Regions from separate parts of the Arthrobacter sp. AOP36-A1-22 genome, predicted to be linked through region 2. Evidence: predicted binding sites of a transcription regulator. Region 2 holds the regulator's gene; the other holds the start of a gene.
The links. The regulator Rex, encoded in region 2, represses fermentation and respiration genes when NADH is low (regulators of the CRP and FNR family bind a similar motif). The targets are predictions, from matches to a motif close to CTTGTGAANNNNTTCACAAG.
Positions count from the first base shown of each region.

Region 1: the regulator Rex is predicted to act here: its motif matches at 5,165-5,184, upstream of ACT3S2_RS08555 (glyceraldehyde-3-phosphate dehydrogenase).

Region 1 covers NZ_JBQSWX010000011.1:44,946-53,218, forward strand. Annotated here, with positions in the region: gene ACT3S2_RS08520 (zinc ribbon domain-containing protein) at 1-581, shown strand, start outside; gene ACT3S2_RS08525 (hypothetical protein) at 578-727, opposite strand; gene ACT3S2_RS08530 (IS481 family transposase) at 744-1,748, opposite strand; gene ACT3S2_RS08535 (YaaA family protein) at 1,888-2,670, opposite strand; gene ACT3S2_RS08540 (acyltransferase family protein) at 2,870-3,952, shown strand; RNA gene rnpB (RNase P RNA component class A) at 3,966-4,334, shown strand; gene ACT3S2_RS08550 (hypothetical protein) at 4,639-4,872, opposite strand; gene ACT3S2_RS08555 (glyceraldehyde-3-phosphate dehydrogenase) at 5,342-6,823, shown strand; gene ACT3S2_RS08560 (hypothetical protein) at 6,891-7,502, shown strand; gene def (peptide deformylase) at 7,594-8,166, opposite strand; tRNA gene ACT3S2_RS08570 (tRNA-His) at 8,234-8,273, opposite strand, start outside.
Region 2 covers NZ_JBQSWX010000001.1:184,812-193,084, forward strand. Annotated here, with positions in the region: gene resB (cytochrome c biogenesis protein ResB) at 1-118, opposite strand, end outside; gene ACT3S2_RS00955 (cytochrome c biogenesis CcdA family protein) at 118-912, opposite strand; gene ACT3S2_RS00960 (TlpA family protein disulfide reductase) at 909-1,544, opposite strand; gene ACT3S2_RS00965 (histidine phosphatase family protein) at 1,552-2,214, opposite strand; gene ACT3S2_RS00970 (hypothetical protein) at 2,387-3,229, shown strand; gene ACT3S2_RS00975 (redox-sensing transcriptional repressor Rex) at 3,236-3,883, opposite strand; gene ACT3S2_RS00980 (glutaredoxin family protein) at 3,889-4,143, opposite strand; gene ACT3S2_RS00985 (HAD family hydrolase) at 4,246-5,064, shown strand; gene ACT3S2_RS00990 (30S ribosomal protein bS22) at 5,183-5,281, opposite strand; gene ACT3S2_RS00995 (helix-turn-helix domain-containing protein) at 5,409-5,621, opposite strand; gene ACT3S2_RS01000 (flavin reductase family protein) at 5,826-6,377, opposite strand; gene gdhA (NADP-specific glutamate dehydrogenase) at 6,467-7,807, opposite strand; gene ACT3S2_RS01010 (ArsR/SmtB family transcription factor) at 7,974-8,273, opposite strand, start outside.

The DNA.
Region 1 (8,273 bases), on a different contig from region 2:
GCGAAGTGGCCGAGGAATCGGCGGCGGCCCAGCATGCCTTGACCGACATCGAACACCAGGGCGAGAAGATCCAGGGCCGGATCGATAAGGACCGCGCCCAGATCGAGGCCGGTCGCGGCACCGCCCGGGACATGATGGCCCTGCAGCACGAGATCGACTCCTTGCTGCTCAAGCGCGGGGAACTCGAAACCACCGAACTGGAACTGATGGAAACGGCCGAAGAGGTCGCCGGCAGGCTCGAAGGCGTCACCGCCTCCGCCGACGGCACCGCGGCCCAACTCGCCCAACTCGAACGCGCCCGCGACGGGAAGGCCGCGGAACTGGCCGCCGAACGGGCCACGCTGGTGAACGAGCGCACCGAGCTGGCAGGAGGCATCGACCCGACCCTGGTGGGGATGTATGAAAAGCGGCTGGCCCAGCGCGGTATCGGCGCCGCCCGGCTCTTCCACGGCACCTCGGAAGGATCCGGCATGCAACTGGCCGCCGGCGATCTGGCGGAGATCCGTGCCGCCGCCGAGGACGACGTCGTCTCCTGCCCCGACTCGGGAGTCATCCTGGTCCGCTCGCCCGAGTGGAACTAGAACAAGAAGCCCGCGAGCCGGTTCCGCGCGGGCGGCTGCACCATCTCGAAATCGCGGCGCTGCATCCACATGCCGGCGGAGCCGACCATGACGCCGCCTATCTGCAGAACACGGACGGCTTCGAAATCGAACTGGTGACAGACCATGGGGCCTCTAGGTGTTCTATGCCGCGAGGTTGGTGACACCGATTGGCGCGCGGCTGGCTGGGGGCCTGCCCTTGAGCGCGGTGTGTGATCGAGTGTAGTTGTAGTGGTCTAGGAATCCTTGCAGGGCCGCCGTTCTTTCGGCGTTGCTGGCCCAGGCTTGTCGGTGGGCCCATTCGCGGGCCAGTGTGCGCTGGTAGCGCTCGACCTTGCCGTTGGTCTGCGGACGGTAGGGCCGGGTGAACTTGTGCCGGGTACGGGACTTGGCCAGCGCGGCGGTGAACAGCCAGGACCTGTAGCAGGAGCCGTTGTCCGTCAGGACCCGGCGGATGCGAGTGATCCCGTGACGGCGGAAGAACTTCACGGCCCGTTCCCAGAATCCGGCGGCGGTGGCTCCCTTTTCGTCGATGTGTTCCTCGGTGTAGGCCAGCCGGGAGTGGTCATCGACGGCTGAATGCAGGTACACGTAGCCGGCGCGGGCACCTGCATTCTTGGCGCGGCTGGAGGCCTTGTGCTGGGCCGAGCCCCGGCCATGGATGCGCCAACCGCCACCGTCGGGGATGAAGCCGATCTTCTTCACATCGGCGTGGACCATGTCCCCGGGCCGGTCCCACTCGTAGCGGACCACGGGCTCGCGCAGGTCCTCCCCGGACACGTCCAGGTCCCGGAGCCGGGAGATGCCATGGCGCAGCAGGATCCGGTAGATGGTCGAGGCCGGTAGCTCGATGCCTTTGGTGACGAGCAGCCCGACCAGCTGCATCGGGCCGAGCTTTTCCTTCCGGCGTAGCTGGCAGACCCGTGCCTCGATGTCCGGGTCGGTCTGGTTCGGGCTGGTCTCGGGGCGTGAGGACCGGTCTTCGAGCCCTGGTTCGCCTTCCGCGGTCCAGCGGGCGTACCAACGCCCGAGTGTCTGACGGGCAATCCCCGCCTCGGAAGCGACGTGGCAGATCGGGCGGCCGGCATCAACACGCTCACAGAGGCGGCGACGTCCTTCAGGGGTCAGCGGGGCGTTACGGTGGGACATCGAGGGCCTTTCTTTTCGGCGTTTTGCTTGGTCGCTTAACACCGAATCCAAGAAAGGCCCTCTTTAGCTATCCGCCACACCGGGCGTCACCAACCTCCATGAGCAGAACACCTAGGCCCTGATCCTGCGTGTTTCGGGATTATTTGGTGGCGAAGCTATGGTCCTCGGGCAGGATGATGTTCAGCTGGTGGGCCTTCTTTGCGGTGGCGGGCACCAGCTCCGCATCCCATTTCTCCTGGACGGCCTTGAGCAGGGCCGCCGGAGTGCTTGGTGCGCTCCGCCGGGCCAGGACGTGGCGGGCCACCTCACCGCGGGTGTGCTTGGCAAAATGCGAGACGACCTTGCGCTGGCCTCCGCGGAGCTGGAACACCGAGACGGCCACCGTGTTCTGTGGCGGGGGAGTGAAGGCGGCGGCATAGGTGCTCGAGCGGCAGTCGATGACCAGCCCGTCGCCGGCCCGCTCACCCAACACGGGATTGAGCCTGCTCTTCCACCAGTTGGCCAGCTTCCCGATCCCCGGCAGCTTCACCGACATCGACAACCGGTAGGCGGGAATCCGGTCGGCGAAGCCCACGGCGCCCCATAAGGCCGAGACCACGACGACGGAGGCATCCGCCGTGCGCCGCTGGGCCGCAGTGAGGGTGTGGTAGCCCAACGCCTCGAAGAGCACCCCGGTGTAGACCTCGTGGGCCGGGGCCGCCGGCTCCTGGTGGAGGGCGATGTTGCGGGTCACTTCCCCGGCCAGCGAGGCGCCCACCCCCAAGGCCTCCAAGGCGTCCTCCTGGCCGGATACAGCGGCCAGTGCCTGGAGCACTTCGGCGCGATCAGCCGAGAGTTCGGGGAACGCCAGGGTCTCGGCGTCGTAGGCGGGGCCCGCGGCGGCAGGCTTCTTTCCTTCGGAAGGGGGGAGCAGAATAAGCACCCATCGATCCTAGCGGCGCCCCGGGGACCCCGGAGCACGTTAGACTGCCGGGGCGGGTATGGCTGCACGGCCTTGCCTCGCACGATCGGTCCATGGAACGTCCGGGTTCCACGGATCAGTGGGGGGTAATGCCCAACCGGAGCTCGTCAGGAATATGTAGTACATGATGGTTACCCCACGAACCCGTAGAGATCCCGTCTTGGACGCCGCCAAGGGGATCTTGATCCTGTTGGTCATCCTGGGCCACCTGCTGGCCCGGTCCCATCCAGATGATGGATTCATCACCAAGGCCCTGATCACCGGCATCTACGCCTTCCATATGCCGGCTTTCGTCTTCCTCGCCGGAATCACCTCCAAACCAAGGGGGATCCTCCAGCGCTGCACCCAGTTCCTGACCCTGCTGGTCGTTTTCCAGGGCGCGTATTTCGCGGCCCGGTGGGTGATGGGTTCCGACGCGAAGTTCTCGTGGGAGAGGCCCTACTGGATCCTGTGGTTCCTGCTGTCCATGGCGGTATGGACCGCGCTGACCCCGCTGATCGCGAAGATTCCCCGCACGAGCCTGGCCCTTTCCGTCCTGATCTCCTTGGGATCGGGCATGGTCGACGTGATCGACTACCCGTACAGCGCCTCCCGCACCTTGGTGTTCCTGCCGTTCTTCGTGCTGGGCTTCACCTACGGCAAGGCCATGCTGGCTTTTGTCTCCCGCTTGCGGCTCCGGGGCCGGTCCGCAGTGGTCGCGGCCGCCCTGCTGGTGTTCGGCTTCCTGCTGTATTGGGCCCCCGACCACAGATGGTTCTACGGGAGCAGGGGCTACGACGTCCTGGACGTTTCCGACCCCACGGGCGTGGTCTACCGACTCGTGCTGCAGATCTGTGCGGTGGTTCTGACCGTCGGCCTGCTGGTCCTGGTGCCCCGTGAACCCGGCCTGCTGGTCAGGTTCGGCCAGCGGAGTCTTTCCATCTTCCTGCTGCACGGCTTCGCGGTCCTGGCCGTGGCGCGCTACGCGAAGATGATGGCGGAGGACAACAGGTACGTCGCCGTGGTGATCTATCTGATGCTCATGACGGGGATCGCCTTGCTCGCCTCGATGAAGCCGGTCCACCAGGTGGTCGGACGCATCGGCACCGTCTTGGTGCCGTTGGTCGACAGGATCGTCCCGCCGAAACCGGGATCACCAGCCGTGGCCCCGAAGACTGGACCGGCCGACGCGTCGACGGGGGACGAACGGGCCGAGCAAGGACCCGTAGGGGTGGCTGACCGGACGCCGCCCGGAGCACGCTAGACTGGTCAACGGACGGGATGGCTGGACGATCGCGTGTCGCGCAAGCGGCCCGAGGAACGTCCGGGCTCCACAGAACAGGGTGGTGGGTAACGCCCACTCGGGGAAACCCGCAGGCCAGTGCCACAGAAAACAGACCGCCCGCCGAGTGCGGGTCAGGGTGAAAAGGTGGTGTAAGAGACCACCAGCGCCCCAGGTGACTGGGGCGGCTCGGTAAACCCCACCCGGAGCAAGGCCAGACAGGCTGCGTATGAGGGCTGTTCGCCCCAGTAGTCGGGTAGGCCGCGTGAGGGCATCGGCAACGGTGCCCCTAGATGGATGATCGTCACCGGCAGCCGGGCAACCGCTGCCGGTACAGAACCCGGCGTACAGGCCATCCCGTCCACTCACCTTCCACTGCGGACCCGGTGTCACCTCCCGGTAGGGCTCACGGGGGTTGGAGTGGACCACGATCGGTTTCGTCATCCGGTTCCCAGTCATCCGGGTGGACCTGCGGCGGGTAATCCCCCGGCATGAGGCTCCGCTTCACCCGAGGTGGCCGGCCCCCGCTGGCCAGATCGGCGTTGAGGGTCTGCAGCGCCTGGGCGACGTCGACCTTGTTGATGGTGTCCTCCCCGGTGGTTGGCGAGGTTTAACCATAGTCGAACATACGTTCTACTGTGAGCGGTGGCGGTCCACCGCGAATTCGGTTACACGGACGACTTGCCGTCTGTCGGCGGGGTGGGGTCGGGCTCGTGGACTTCGATCTCTGCATCCAATGGCAGGGGAGGTGAAACCCATCCGCTGATGGTCAGCACCTGCCGATATTCGCTGCCGACCCAGATGGCCCTGAAGTAATCCAGCGTCCCGTTGATGGCCATCGTGTCGCAGAGGAAGACGATCCCCAGGTGTCGATGCTCGCGGGACAGGTCCCCAATCCTCATGTTTCCCCAGTCAGTAGCCGGTCGACGGCGGCGTGCCGAACCTCCAGCCAGTCTAGCGGCACCCGGTTCTGTTCCGGCCTGGATGACGGACCGGATGCGCGGATGACCAGGGGGTGCGGGATGCGTCGGGGCGGCAACCGGCCCCGCCCGAGGTGAAGGAGCGGGGCCGGTTGATGGGCACGGCCTGGGGGAGCCGTGCCGGCGGCGCAAGAGACGGGGCGCCGCCAATTCAAGTATAATCGAAGATGTCTTCGAATGCATGGTTTTGGGGCGGCGTGGCGCTGCGGCAGGTCATGTGAGTGAGTTCACCGGTATCAATGCGGTGATCGGGGGTCAACAACCTAGAATGGAGGTGGGCGCAGCCCCGGGGGCGAGGAATCTCAGACCCCAACCAACCGTATCTGCAATGGTGCTTTCGCGGTGCCAACCGGCTAGTGGATCCCGGCCGGCTGAATTGGAAGGACAAGAAGTGACCCAGCAGTCTGTCGCCGCCCAGAACGAATGGAGCGGCCGCGAGGAACTCGCCGAGGCCATGATTCCCCTGATCGGGCGTCTCTACCGCAAGAACAATGTGGTGACCTCCATCTACGGGCGCAAGCTCATCAACAAATCCCCGATCGACATCCTCAAGGCCCACCGGGTGGCCCGCCATATCGACGGCGTGGAACTCTCCCCATCCCAGACGTTGCCGCTGCTCCAGGGACTGGATGCCTTGGATCTCGGGGCGGTATCGGTGGATCTGGCCCGGCTGTCCCGCAAATTCAACGAGCAGGGCAACGACGCCGTGTTGGCCGACTTCCTAGTCGCCGAATTCGCCGAAAAGGCCGGTGGCGCGGGACGCACCGAAGCCGAATCACGCGATATCGTGCTCTACGGCTTCGGCCGCATCGGCCGCCTGCTGGCCCGCATCCTCATCGAGCGCGGTGGCTACGGCCTCCGGCTGCGCGCCATCGTGGTGCGCAAGAACGGTGAGAACGACCTGGTCAAGCGCGCCTCGCTGTTGCGCCGCGACTCGGTCCACGGACCCTTCGAAGGCTCGATCACCGTTGACGAGGAAAACAACACGATCCTGGCCAACGGAACGCTGATCCAGGTCATCTACTCCAACGACCCGACCGCCGTGGACTACACCGCCTACGGCATCAACAAGGCGATCGTCGTGGACAACACGGGCCGCTGGCGCGATCGTGAAGGACTGGGCCAGCACCTCAAGGCCAAGGGCGTGTCCCAGGTGCTGCTCACCGCCCCGGGCAAGGGCGATGTGAAGAACATCGTCCACGGCATCAACCACGGGGACATCGCCGCCGACGACACCGTCATCTCCGCCGCGTCCTGCACCACGAACGCGATCACCCCGGTGCTCAAGGCCATCAACGACGAGTACGGCGTGGCCCACGGCCACGTGGAAACCGTCCACTCGTTCACCAACGACCAGAATCTCACCGACAACTTCCACAAGGGCGACCGCCGTGGACGTTCGGCGGCATTGAACATGGTCATCGCCGAGACCGGAGCAGCGAAGGCCGTCGCCAAGGCCCTGCCCGAATTCGAGGGCAAGCTCACCGGAAACGCCATCCGGGTCCCCACCCCCGACGTCTCCATGGCCATCCTGAACCTGAACCTGGAAAAGGACACCACCAAGGAGGAACTGAACACGTTCCTGCGCCAGACCTCGCTGGGTGCCGAACTGCATAAGCAGATCGACTACATCGACTCCCCGGAGATCGTTTCCACCGATTTCGTCGGCTCGCGCCGGGCCGGCATCGTGGACGGGCTGGCGACCATCGCCAACGGCCGCAACGCCGTCGTCTACGTCTGGTACGACAACGAGTTCGGATACTCCTGCCAGGTGGTTCGCGTCATCGAGGAACTCGCCGGAACCCATCCGGCAGCCTTCCCGGCCGTCGACAGGACCGAAGACATCACGGTCGAGGCAACCGCCACCGTGTAGCAACCACCGGAGCCGACGACGGCGCCGGACAACCAGCCCAAGCCAGGGCAGGAAGCAGGACCACAGCATGGATCGTAGGATCGATAGCCGAGCACGCCGCGCACTGGGGGTCACCGCCGCCGGGTTCGCCCTGTTGCTGGCAGCCACCGGATGTTCCTCCACGGGCAGCTCCGACGACTCGTCGTCGGCGCCCGCCACCCAGGAATCCTCGGCGGCAGCCTCCAGCTCGGCGCCGGCGAGCAGCAGCGCTGCCTCCTCGGCCACCGAAACCGCGAGCCAGTCGAAGACCACCCAGACCAAGAAGTCCAAGAAGGCCGCCCCGGCCAAGGACAAGCTGGCCCTGGATACCGTGAAGAACAAGGAGCACAAGATTGCCGTGGTCTCCACCGGCAAGTCCGCTTCCGGCAATGATTCGCTGAACACCAAGCTGATCATCGCCGATCACGGCTGCTTCCACGCCGTCAATAAGCAGGGGCCCCCGACGCTGCTCGTGTTCCCCGAGGACACCACGCTGAACAGCAAGGGCAAGCCGACCGTGACGGTGGGAGGAACCTCCATCCGCGTCGGCCAGCAGGCCGAATTCACCGGCAAGAAGATCACCCTGAGCTCGGATCAGGCCTCGCAGGCCAAGCCGTGCTACGCCAAGGGCGACGTCTTCCAGGTCGCCTCGGCGAAGTAGCAGGACTCCTGCCCGGAAGAGCCGGTGCCCACCCCGATCCGTCGGGGTGGGCACCGGCTCTTTCATGTTTGTATCGTGGATCCGCTGAGTGCTAGTGGCCGAAGGGGTCCGGATCGACCCCGGGCAACCATGTGTTCCCCGCAACGCCCCAGCCCAGGGACTTCTTGGCCTTCTTCCACCGCTTCGCCCACTTGGTGTTGAGCCTATCGACGTAGAGGTAGCCGTCCAGATGGTCGTATTCGTGCTGCAACATCCGGGCAAACCATCCGGTCGCCTCGAAATCGAGCGGGTTCCCGTCGCCGTCGTAGCCCATCACCCGGGCGTAGTTCGCGCGTTTGAGCGGGAAGGACAAGCCGGGGGCCGACAGGCAGCCCTCGGCTTCCTCCTCGGGGTCCGGTTGCGCGCCGGAGACCTTGCCGAGCACGATCCGCGGATTGACCAGCACCCCCTCTGCGGGGACCCCGTCGTCGTTCTCCATCGTGTAGGTGAACAGCCGCAGACCCACCCCGACCTGGGGTGCTGCCAGACCCACCCCGTTGGCGGCGTGCATCGTCTCGGACATGTCGGCGATCAACGCCCGTAGCTCATCATCGAATTCGGTGACTTCGGCGGCTCGGGCGTGCAACACTGGTTCGCCGTAGACGACGACGGGACGGACGGGCATCTGGGCCTCCTGCTGGTGATGCTGATAGCGAAGAAAAAGCCGCCCCGGACGGATCCGGGGCGGCTGCTGGGGTGAGTAACGGGGCTTGAACCCGCGACCTTCTGGAC
Region 2 (8,273 bases):
TCACCATGCCCCAGGGCCCCAGGGACGGTACCGCCACCTCGGGCTTGCGGCCTCCCCGGGGGTTCTTCCCGCCCGCGGAACCCGAAGATGCGTGATTGGACTTGCTGTTCAGGGCCATCAAATCGGCAACCTTATCTCGTTGGCGAACCATGTTTGCAGTTGCACGACCCATTCACCCCACAGCCCCGTGACCATCACGAGGCCCAACAGGATGAGCAGGAGGCCGCCGGCGCGCATGACGGCCACCTGGTGGCGCTTGAAGAAGGCCAACGTCCCCGCGGCCCTCCTGAATCCCAGGGCGATGAGCAGGAACGGCACCCCCAGGCCCAGGCAGTAGGTGAAGGTCAGCAGGGCACCGCGGGCCACATTCGCGTCGGGACCGGTACTCATGATCAGCACTGCGGACAGGGTGGGCCCGATGCATGGGGCCCATCCCAGACCGAACGTCATGCCCAGCACGGGGGCACCCCAGAGACCTGCCGGGGGCCGGTGGTGGATCTTGCGATCACGCTGGAACCAGGAGAATCCGCCCATGAACACGATGCCCATGACGATGACCACCAGGCCCAGGGCCTGGGTGACCCAGTCCCCGTCCCGGGCCAGCCAGACGGTCGCCTTGGTGAAGACGATCCCGATGAGCATGAAGACCACGCTGAAGCCGAGGACGAACAACCCGATGCCGGTGACCATCCGGCCCCGTTTCTGTTCGGCCAGATCCGCCCCGGTCAGCCCGGTCACATAGCCCAGGAACCCGGGAACCAACGGCAGGACGCAGGGCGATAGGAAGGAGACGAGCCCGGCGAGGACGGCCACCGGGATCGAGAGCAGCAGCGAGCCGTCCTGGACGGCCTCGGCGAAGGGGTTGCCCTGGACGCCCAGCGCCGGAAGGGCAGTGACGAGCCCGGCGATCACGCGGACTCGGAGACCAGGTCGGAGATCAGTGCCTTCAGCGTGGACTCATCGGCTTCACCCAGCAGGCGGGCCGCCACCCGGCCCTGGCGATCAAGCACCAGCGTGGTGGGCACGGCCTGCGGGGGGACGTATTCGGTCATCGAGAGCAGGATCGATCCGTCGGCGTCGGGCATCGAGGGGTAGTCGATCTTGAAGGTGCGTTCGAACGCGTGCGCCGTGTCCTGGCCATCACGGACGTTCACCCCGTAGAACTGCACGCCCTTGGATTTGAAGGCCTTGCTCAGTTTGGCCAGATGCGGCGCCTCGAGCCGGCACGGGGCGCAGGCGGCATACCAGAAGTTCAGGACGGTGATCTGGTCCTTGAGCTGCGCCGAGTCAATGGTTTTGCCCTCGTACGTCGTGCCGTCCAGTTCCACAGGTTTCCCGCGGCTTGCCTGGTCGTATTCCTGGACGGAACCGTCCCCGGCAATGTAGTTCTTCCCGTTGCCGGCCTTGGCCTGTTCCGCCAGCGGGTCCTCGGTCGCGGCGCAGGCGGCCAGCGGCAGGACGGCGGCGAAGAGCGCGGCGGAGCGCAGGACGTGTCGTCGGGCGGGAAACGGTGAATCGGACAGGCGGGACGGATGGGACGGCATGTGTTCTTCAGGCTCCGGGGATGTTAGCCGCGTTGGCCAGCAGGTCAGCGCAGGGTTCGGTATAACGAACGGCAACGAGCCGTTCCCCCTCAAAATCCAGGCTGGTGACCGACGTGAGCGTGCATTGCCGCTTCCGGGGGTCATGCCACAGGTGCTTGTTTTCGGCGGCCAGGCGCGTCACCCAAATGGGTAGCTGGTGGCTGACCAGCACGGCTTGGGCTCCGGGGCCGCCGAGTGAAACGGCCCGGTCGCGGTGATCCTTCACCGCGGCCATCATGCGCTCGACCTGGACCCGGTAGGGCTCCCCCCAGGACGGACGCAACGGGTTGATGAGGTAGGGCCAGTGCCGCGGGTTGCGCAGCTGCCCCTTGACTCCGGAGAGTCCCTCGAAATGGTTTCCGCCTTCGATCAGTCGATCATCGGTGGCGATCTGCAGGCCCAGGGCCTTGGACGTCGGCTCGGCCGTTTCCTGGGCCCTGACCAGTGGCGAGGCCGCCAGATGCACGATTGACGCGCCGGCGTCGCGCTGGGCCACGAAGTACTCCGCGGCACGATCCGCCATGGTGCGGCCGAGATCGGAGAGGGGGAATCCGGGCAACCGGCCATAGAGCACCTTGTCCGGGTTGTGGACCTCCCCATGGCGGAGCAGGTGGACGGTGGCGACAGGCATGCATCTAGTGTCTCAAACCTTTGCGGCGTCGCCTAAAAGGGGGACGGTGATCCACTTCACGCATCCCTCGCGGGCGCATAGTGTCAGCCTTCGTGATGATGCCCCGACAGGGGTCGGGCGCATTAGTCTGGGAGCTGGGCCCACCGTACGCAACACCAATGGAGGACAGACGATGAGCACCCCCACCCCCGAGGACCCGCAGCAGGACCCGGATGCCACCAACGACGGCACCACTCCCCCGGTTCCCGGTCCCCCGCAGTTCGGACAACGCCTGCCCGAGACCGGGGCCGACGCCACCGGGTCCCCCCAATACGGCCAGAACCCTCCGGGCCAGCCGGGCCAGTACGGCCAGGGCACCCAGGGCCCCGGTTCCTCCGGGCAGCCGGGGGCGGGCCTGCCTCCGGGCTACGGCCAGCCCGGTCAGCCGAACCTGCCCCCGGTGGGACAGGGCCATGCGAATCCCGCCCCCTCCCCCTATGGCTACGGTTACGGCCAGCAGCCGGACGGTGGGGCAGCGGGCTTCGGGGGAACTCCCGGCACGCGGCCGGCACCCCCGAAACAGCTCAAGGCGGCATTCTGGTTGATCATTGGCGCCGGGATCATCACCCTGGTGCAGGCGCTGATCCTGATCTTCCTGCCGAACGCCATGGTCGTTGAGGCCATCCGCGAAGCCATCGCGCAGCAGGGTCCCGAGACCCAGCAGCAGCTCGACGACGCCGGGATCGACCTCGAATCGATGATCAGCGCCCTGAAGGTCGTCGTCCTGATCATGATGGTGGTCGTGGCCGGGGTCTACGCGCTGATCGCCAGCTTCATCCGCAAGGGCAGCAACGGGGCCCGCATCACCGGCACCGTCCTAGCGGCGATCTCCCTGTTCGGGTTGTTCACCCCGTCGGATCCGATCTCGCTCCTGGTGATCCTGCTCGGCGTGGCCGGCATCGTCCTGGCCTGGCTGACGCCCTCCTCGAACTACGTCAAGGCGATGGCCCAGCGTAAGCGGGGCGGCTTCCGCTAGCAGCCCTCAGTCCTGGTCTGCCGGGCGGCCCGCCCCGAAGCCTGCGTGGTAGGCCAGGATCTGCAGTTCCCGGGCCATGTCCACCCGGCGCATGTGGATGCCCTCGGGAACCTGGAGGATCACCGGGGCGAAACTGAGGATGTTGGTGATCCCGGCACCGACGACCCGGTCGCAGAGTTCCTGGGCCGCCGGTCCGGGGACGGCCAGCACGGCCATGTTCAACCCCAGTTCGGCCGTGGCCGCAGCCAGTTCACCCACCGGACGGACCGCCAGCCCGCCCACGGCATCGCCAATGACGGTTTCGGCGATGTCGAAGACCGCTTGGATGCTGAACCCGCCTTCATGGAAACCGGCATAGCCGGCCAAGGCGCGGCCCAGGTTGCCGGCACCGAGGATGCCGACCCGCCAATCCCGTTCCAACCCCAGGGTCTCGGAAATGGTCTCGGCCAACACCTCGATCCGATACCCGACGCCCCGGGTCCCGAAGGTCCCCAACAGCGAGAGGTCCTTGCGCAGGATCGCGGAATTCACTCCGGCGGCGGCGGCCAGGACCTCCGAGGAGATCGTCGGGCGACCGACCTCACGCATGGCCTCCAGGGCGCGCAGATAGCCGGTCATGCGACTCAGCGTCGCCTCGGGAAGTGCCTTTTCCATCGGATTCACGCACTGATCAACTTCTCGAGCCGATCCGCATCAATGACCCAGAAATCGCGTTGCACCCCATCCACCAACAGCACCGGCACCTCTTCGCCGAATTGCTGCATCAGGGCCGGATCGTCATCGATGAGGACCTCGTCCCACGCGACTCCATGCCGTGCCGTCACCGTCTGGACGGTGGCGCGGGCGGCCCCGCAGAGGTGGCATCCGGTCCGGCTCAAGAGCCTGACCCGGGGTGGTTGAAGCGAAGAATCCATACTCCAAACCTACCGTTACTCCCCCGCGGCCGGGCAGAAACGATCCTCCCCGTGACGCACGGCACCGCTCGCGTGGCCCGTCTCGGTGGATAGACTATCCAGATGCCAGAGCAGCCCCGAGCCGCCCATGTACCGGCAGCCCCACCATCCCCCGGGCATGCCGCCGCCTTCTTCGACGTCGACAACACCATGATGCGCGGGGCCAGTCTGTTCGCCGTGGCCCGGAAGATGTATAGCCGGGGGGCGTTCAGCCTGCGCCACGCCCTGTGGATGGGCGTGCAGCAGATCAGCTTCATGGTGCGCGGCGAGGACCTCGCGCAGGTCCACCGGATCAAGGACCAGGCGCTGGCCCTGGCCGCCGGCATCCTGGTCGATGACATGAGCGCCCTGGGCGACGAGATCTACGACGAATTCATTGCCAGCCGGATCTGGCCCGGGACCCGGGCGCTGGCCCAGGCGCATCTGGACGGAGGCCGGCCGGTGTGGCTGGTCACCGCCACCCCCTTGGAAGTGGCCGAGGTGATCGCCGACAAGCTCGGCCTTTCCGGTGCGCTGGGCACCGTGGTGGACCAACACGAGGGGGTCTATACGGGCCGGCTGGTCGGCGAGATCCTGCATGGCCCGGCCAAGGCCACCGCCGTGACCGAGCTGGCGGCCCGCGAAGGCCTGGATCTTTCGACCAGCTGGGCCTACAGCGATTCCTATAACGACGTGCCGCTGCTGACCGTCGTCGGACATCCGGTGGCCATCAACCCGGATGTACGCCTGCGCCGCCACGCCCTGGCCCACAACTGGCCCGTATATGACTTCCGCCGTGGACGGCATGCGGCAACGATCGGCATCCGGGCGGCCACCGTCTCGGGCGCCGTCTACGGGCTCTGGCGCGGCCTGCGGATGATGCGCCGACGCTTCCGCCCCTAGGAGCCGGGTGGGGCGGGCCCTGCCTCCGGCAAGGCCCGGACATGACGACGGCGGGGCCCCACCCGAAGGTGGAACCCCGCCGTCAAGCATCAGGGGCGGGATCCTGTCCCGCCGCGTGCTACTTCTTGTTGCGACGCTGGTGGCGCGTCTTACGAAGCAGTTTACGGTGCTTCTTCTTGGCCATCCGCTTGCGGCGCTTCTTGATAACTGAGCCCATTTGGTTCCTCACAGACTAATGATTGATTTCTGCTGACGACCACGCGGGGAGCAGGCAGCAACCATCGCGGACGTTAAATGTTCCCTACTAGTTTACCTTGCCCAAGGCGACCGTGCGGACCACGCCCTCAGGCGGTCTCCGACGTCCCGTCCACACGCGCGGTTTTCAGGTAGTCCTCGACGGCGGTCTCCGGCACGCGGTAGGAACGACCGAAGCGAACTGCCGGAAGGTCTCCCGCATGCACCAGGCGATACACAGTCATTTTCGACACACGCATCATCTCGGCGACTTCCGCCACCGTCATGAAGCGCGCATTCGAAAAGTTCTTAGCGTCGGCCATCGGCAATATTCTCCTGGTTCGGATGATAAAGGAACACCCCAGCAAGGCATCGCGTGGAAAAACCCGTACGCAGTACCATCTAGCAGACCACACTAGTGGCTGGTGATGCGATTGTGAAACCCGTCGCAGCAACCCGGCCCTCCGGTGTTCCCCCGACCAGGCCCCGGACAGCGCGAAGCAGGCGCCTCGGAGCCCTGGTGCCGGTCAGCGCCGCAAATGGCGGTATTCACGGGAGAAGTGGATCAGTGGATCGTTCGCGCCGGCGTCGTCGTCGGTGGTGCCCATCGCGACGACCTCCCCGGCGACCACCAGATGTGTCGCCACCTCGTGCACCGCCGTCGTCCTCAGCTCGAACCAGGAGATGGCCCCCTCGATCACTGCGGCCCCACTGACCGGGGCGCGACGGAAGGGGACCTGGCTCAACAGGCCATGGACGGGATTGGCGGGGCTGGCCAACCAGTTCGCGATCCCCTGGTGCTCCCCGTTCAACAGCGACAGCGTCCAGCCTTCGGACTCGGAGACCGCCTCCCCGATGCGTCCGTCCGCGTAGAGGCTGACCAGCATGGTGGGCGGATCGTAGGAGACGTCCAGGAATCCGGTGACCGTCGCGGCGATGTCCCGGCCATAACGGCGGGTGGCCACCACTGCGGCCCCCGAGGCGATGTCCCCGGCGAGCAGGCGGTAGGTGTCGATGTCGTCCTGCTCGAGCGCCTCGGGGTCGATGCGGTGGGCGGCGAGTGCTTCGGTGTTCTCCATCCCCCCATGTAAACACCCCGGACGCAACGATGTCCCGGACACCGCGGTGCCCGGGACATCGCCGGCCCGTCCAGTCCGGTCCAAGGCCCCTAGATGACTCCCAGGGCGAGCATCGCGTCGGCGACCTTCATGAACCCGGCGATATTGGCCCCGGCCACGTAGTTCCCCGGCTTACCGTAGGCATCGGCCGTCGTGGCACAGGTGGTGTGGATGCCGACCATGATCTCTTCGAGCCGGCGTTCGGTATGCCCGAAACTCCAGGAGTCACGGCTGGCATTCTGCTGCATCTCCAGGGCCGAGGTCGCCACTCCGCCGGCGTTGGCTGCCTTGCCCGGGCCGAAGAGCACCCCGGCTTCCTGGAAGATGGCGATCGCATCGGCGGTGCAGGGCATGTTCGCACCCTCGGCGACGGCCAGGACGCCGGTTTCCACCAGTCGCTTGGCATCCTTGGCCTCGAGTTCGTTCTGCGTGGCGGCGGGCAGCACGACGGTGGCGTCCACATCCCAGACGCAGCCGCCCTCGACGTATTTCACGTTCCCGCCGCGTCGATCCGCGTAGTCACTGATCCTGCCGCGCTCGACTTCCTTGATCTCGCGCAACAGCTCCACGTCGATGCCGGCTTCGTCGACGATGTATCCGCTGGAATCCGAGGCCGCCACGGCGGTGGCCCCCAGGGATTGCGCCTTGGCGATGGCGTTGATGGCCACGTTGCCGGAGCCGGAGACGACCATCCGCTGCCCGTCCAGGCTGGAGCCACGAGTCTTGAGCATCTCCTGGGCGAACAGCACGGCCCCGTAGCCGGTGGCTTCGGGACGCAGCAGCGAACCGCCCCAGCCCATGCCCTTGCCGGTCAGGACGCCCGATTCATAGCGGTTGGTGATGCGCTTGTACTGGCCGAAGAGGAAGCCGATCTCCCGGCCACCCACGCCGATGTCTCCGGCCGGGACGTCGGTGTATTCGCCGATGTGGCGGTACAGCTCGGTCATGAAGGACTGGCAAAAGCGCATGACCTCACCGTCGGACTTGCCGCGCGGGTCGAAATCGGAGCCGCCCTTGCCGCCGCCGATCGGCATGCCGGTCAGTGCGTTCTTGAATACCTGCTCGAAGCCCAGGAACTTAACGGTGCCCAGGTAGACCGAAGGATGGAACCGCAGTCCACCCTTATACGGGCCCAGCGCCGAGTTGAATTCGACACGGAAGCCGCGGTTGATCTGCACCTTGCTCTCATCGTCCACCCAGGGGACCCGGAAGATGATCTGGCGCTCGGGCTCGCACATGCGTTGCAGGATGGCGGCGTCGGCGTATTCGGGGTGCCGGCCGATGACGGTGTTGAGGCTTTCGAACACCTCGGTCACGGCCTGGTGGAATTCGGATTCACCCTGGTTGCGGTGGAAAACGTCTTCCCGGATATCGAGCAGATTCTGATCCAAGGGGTACTCCTTCAAGAACTGAGAGGTGGGCGCGACGGCACCCATGGGGGGGGTGGTGAGCGTCGGCGCTCCGAGAAGAACAATGACACGTCGGAGGGCATCGAACCCAACCGATCGTAAAAAATCCGTGAATCGCCCGTAACGTGGAACGGCCCGTCCACCGCCCCTAGCGGCGTCGCCCGAACTTCGGTTTCTGCAGCCTTTCCAGCAGATCCTGGGCCCGGCCGGTGACCTGTTCGACGGTCCGCCCCACGGTCCGCCCCAGCTGCTGCGGAGCATTCCCGGAGCCCGGGATGGCGGGGTTTTCGTGCTCGAGGTCCGTCGCGTCAACCGTCGGAAGCCCATCCTGTTCGCGCTGTTGGGCGGCGCGGTAGGAAGCTGCCACCTCCAGGGCCCGAACCGTCGCTTCCTCGTCGGTGCCGTCACCGCTACCCGCCGCGTCGCGGGCATTGCCGAATGCCATGTC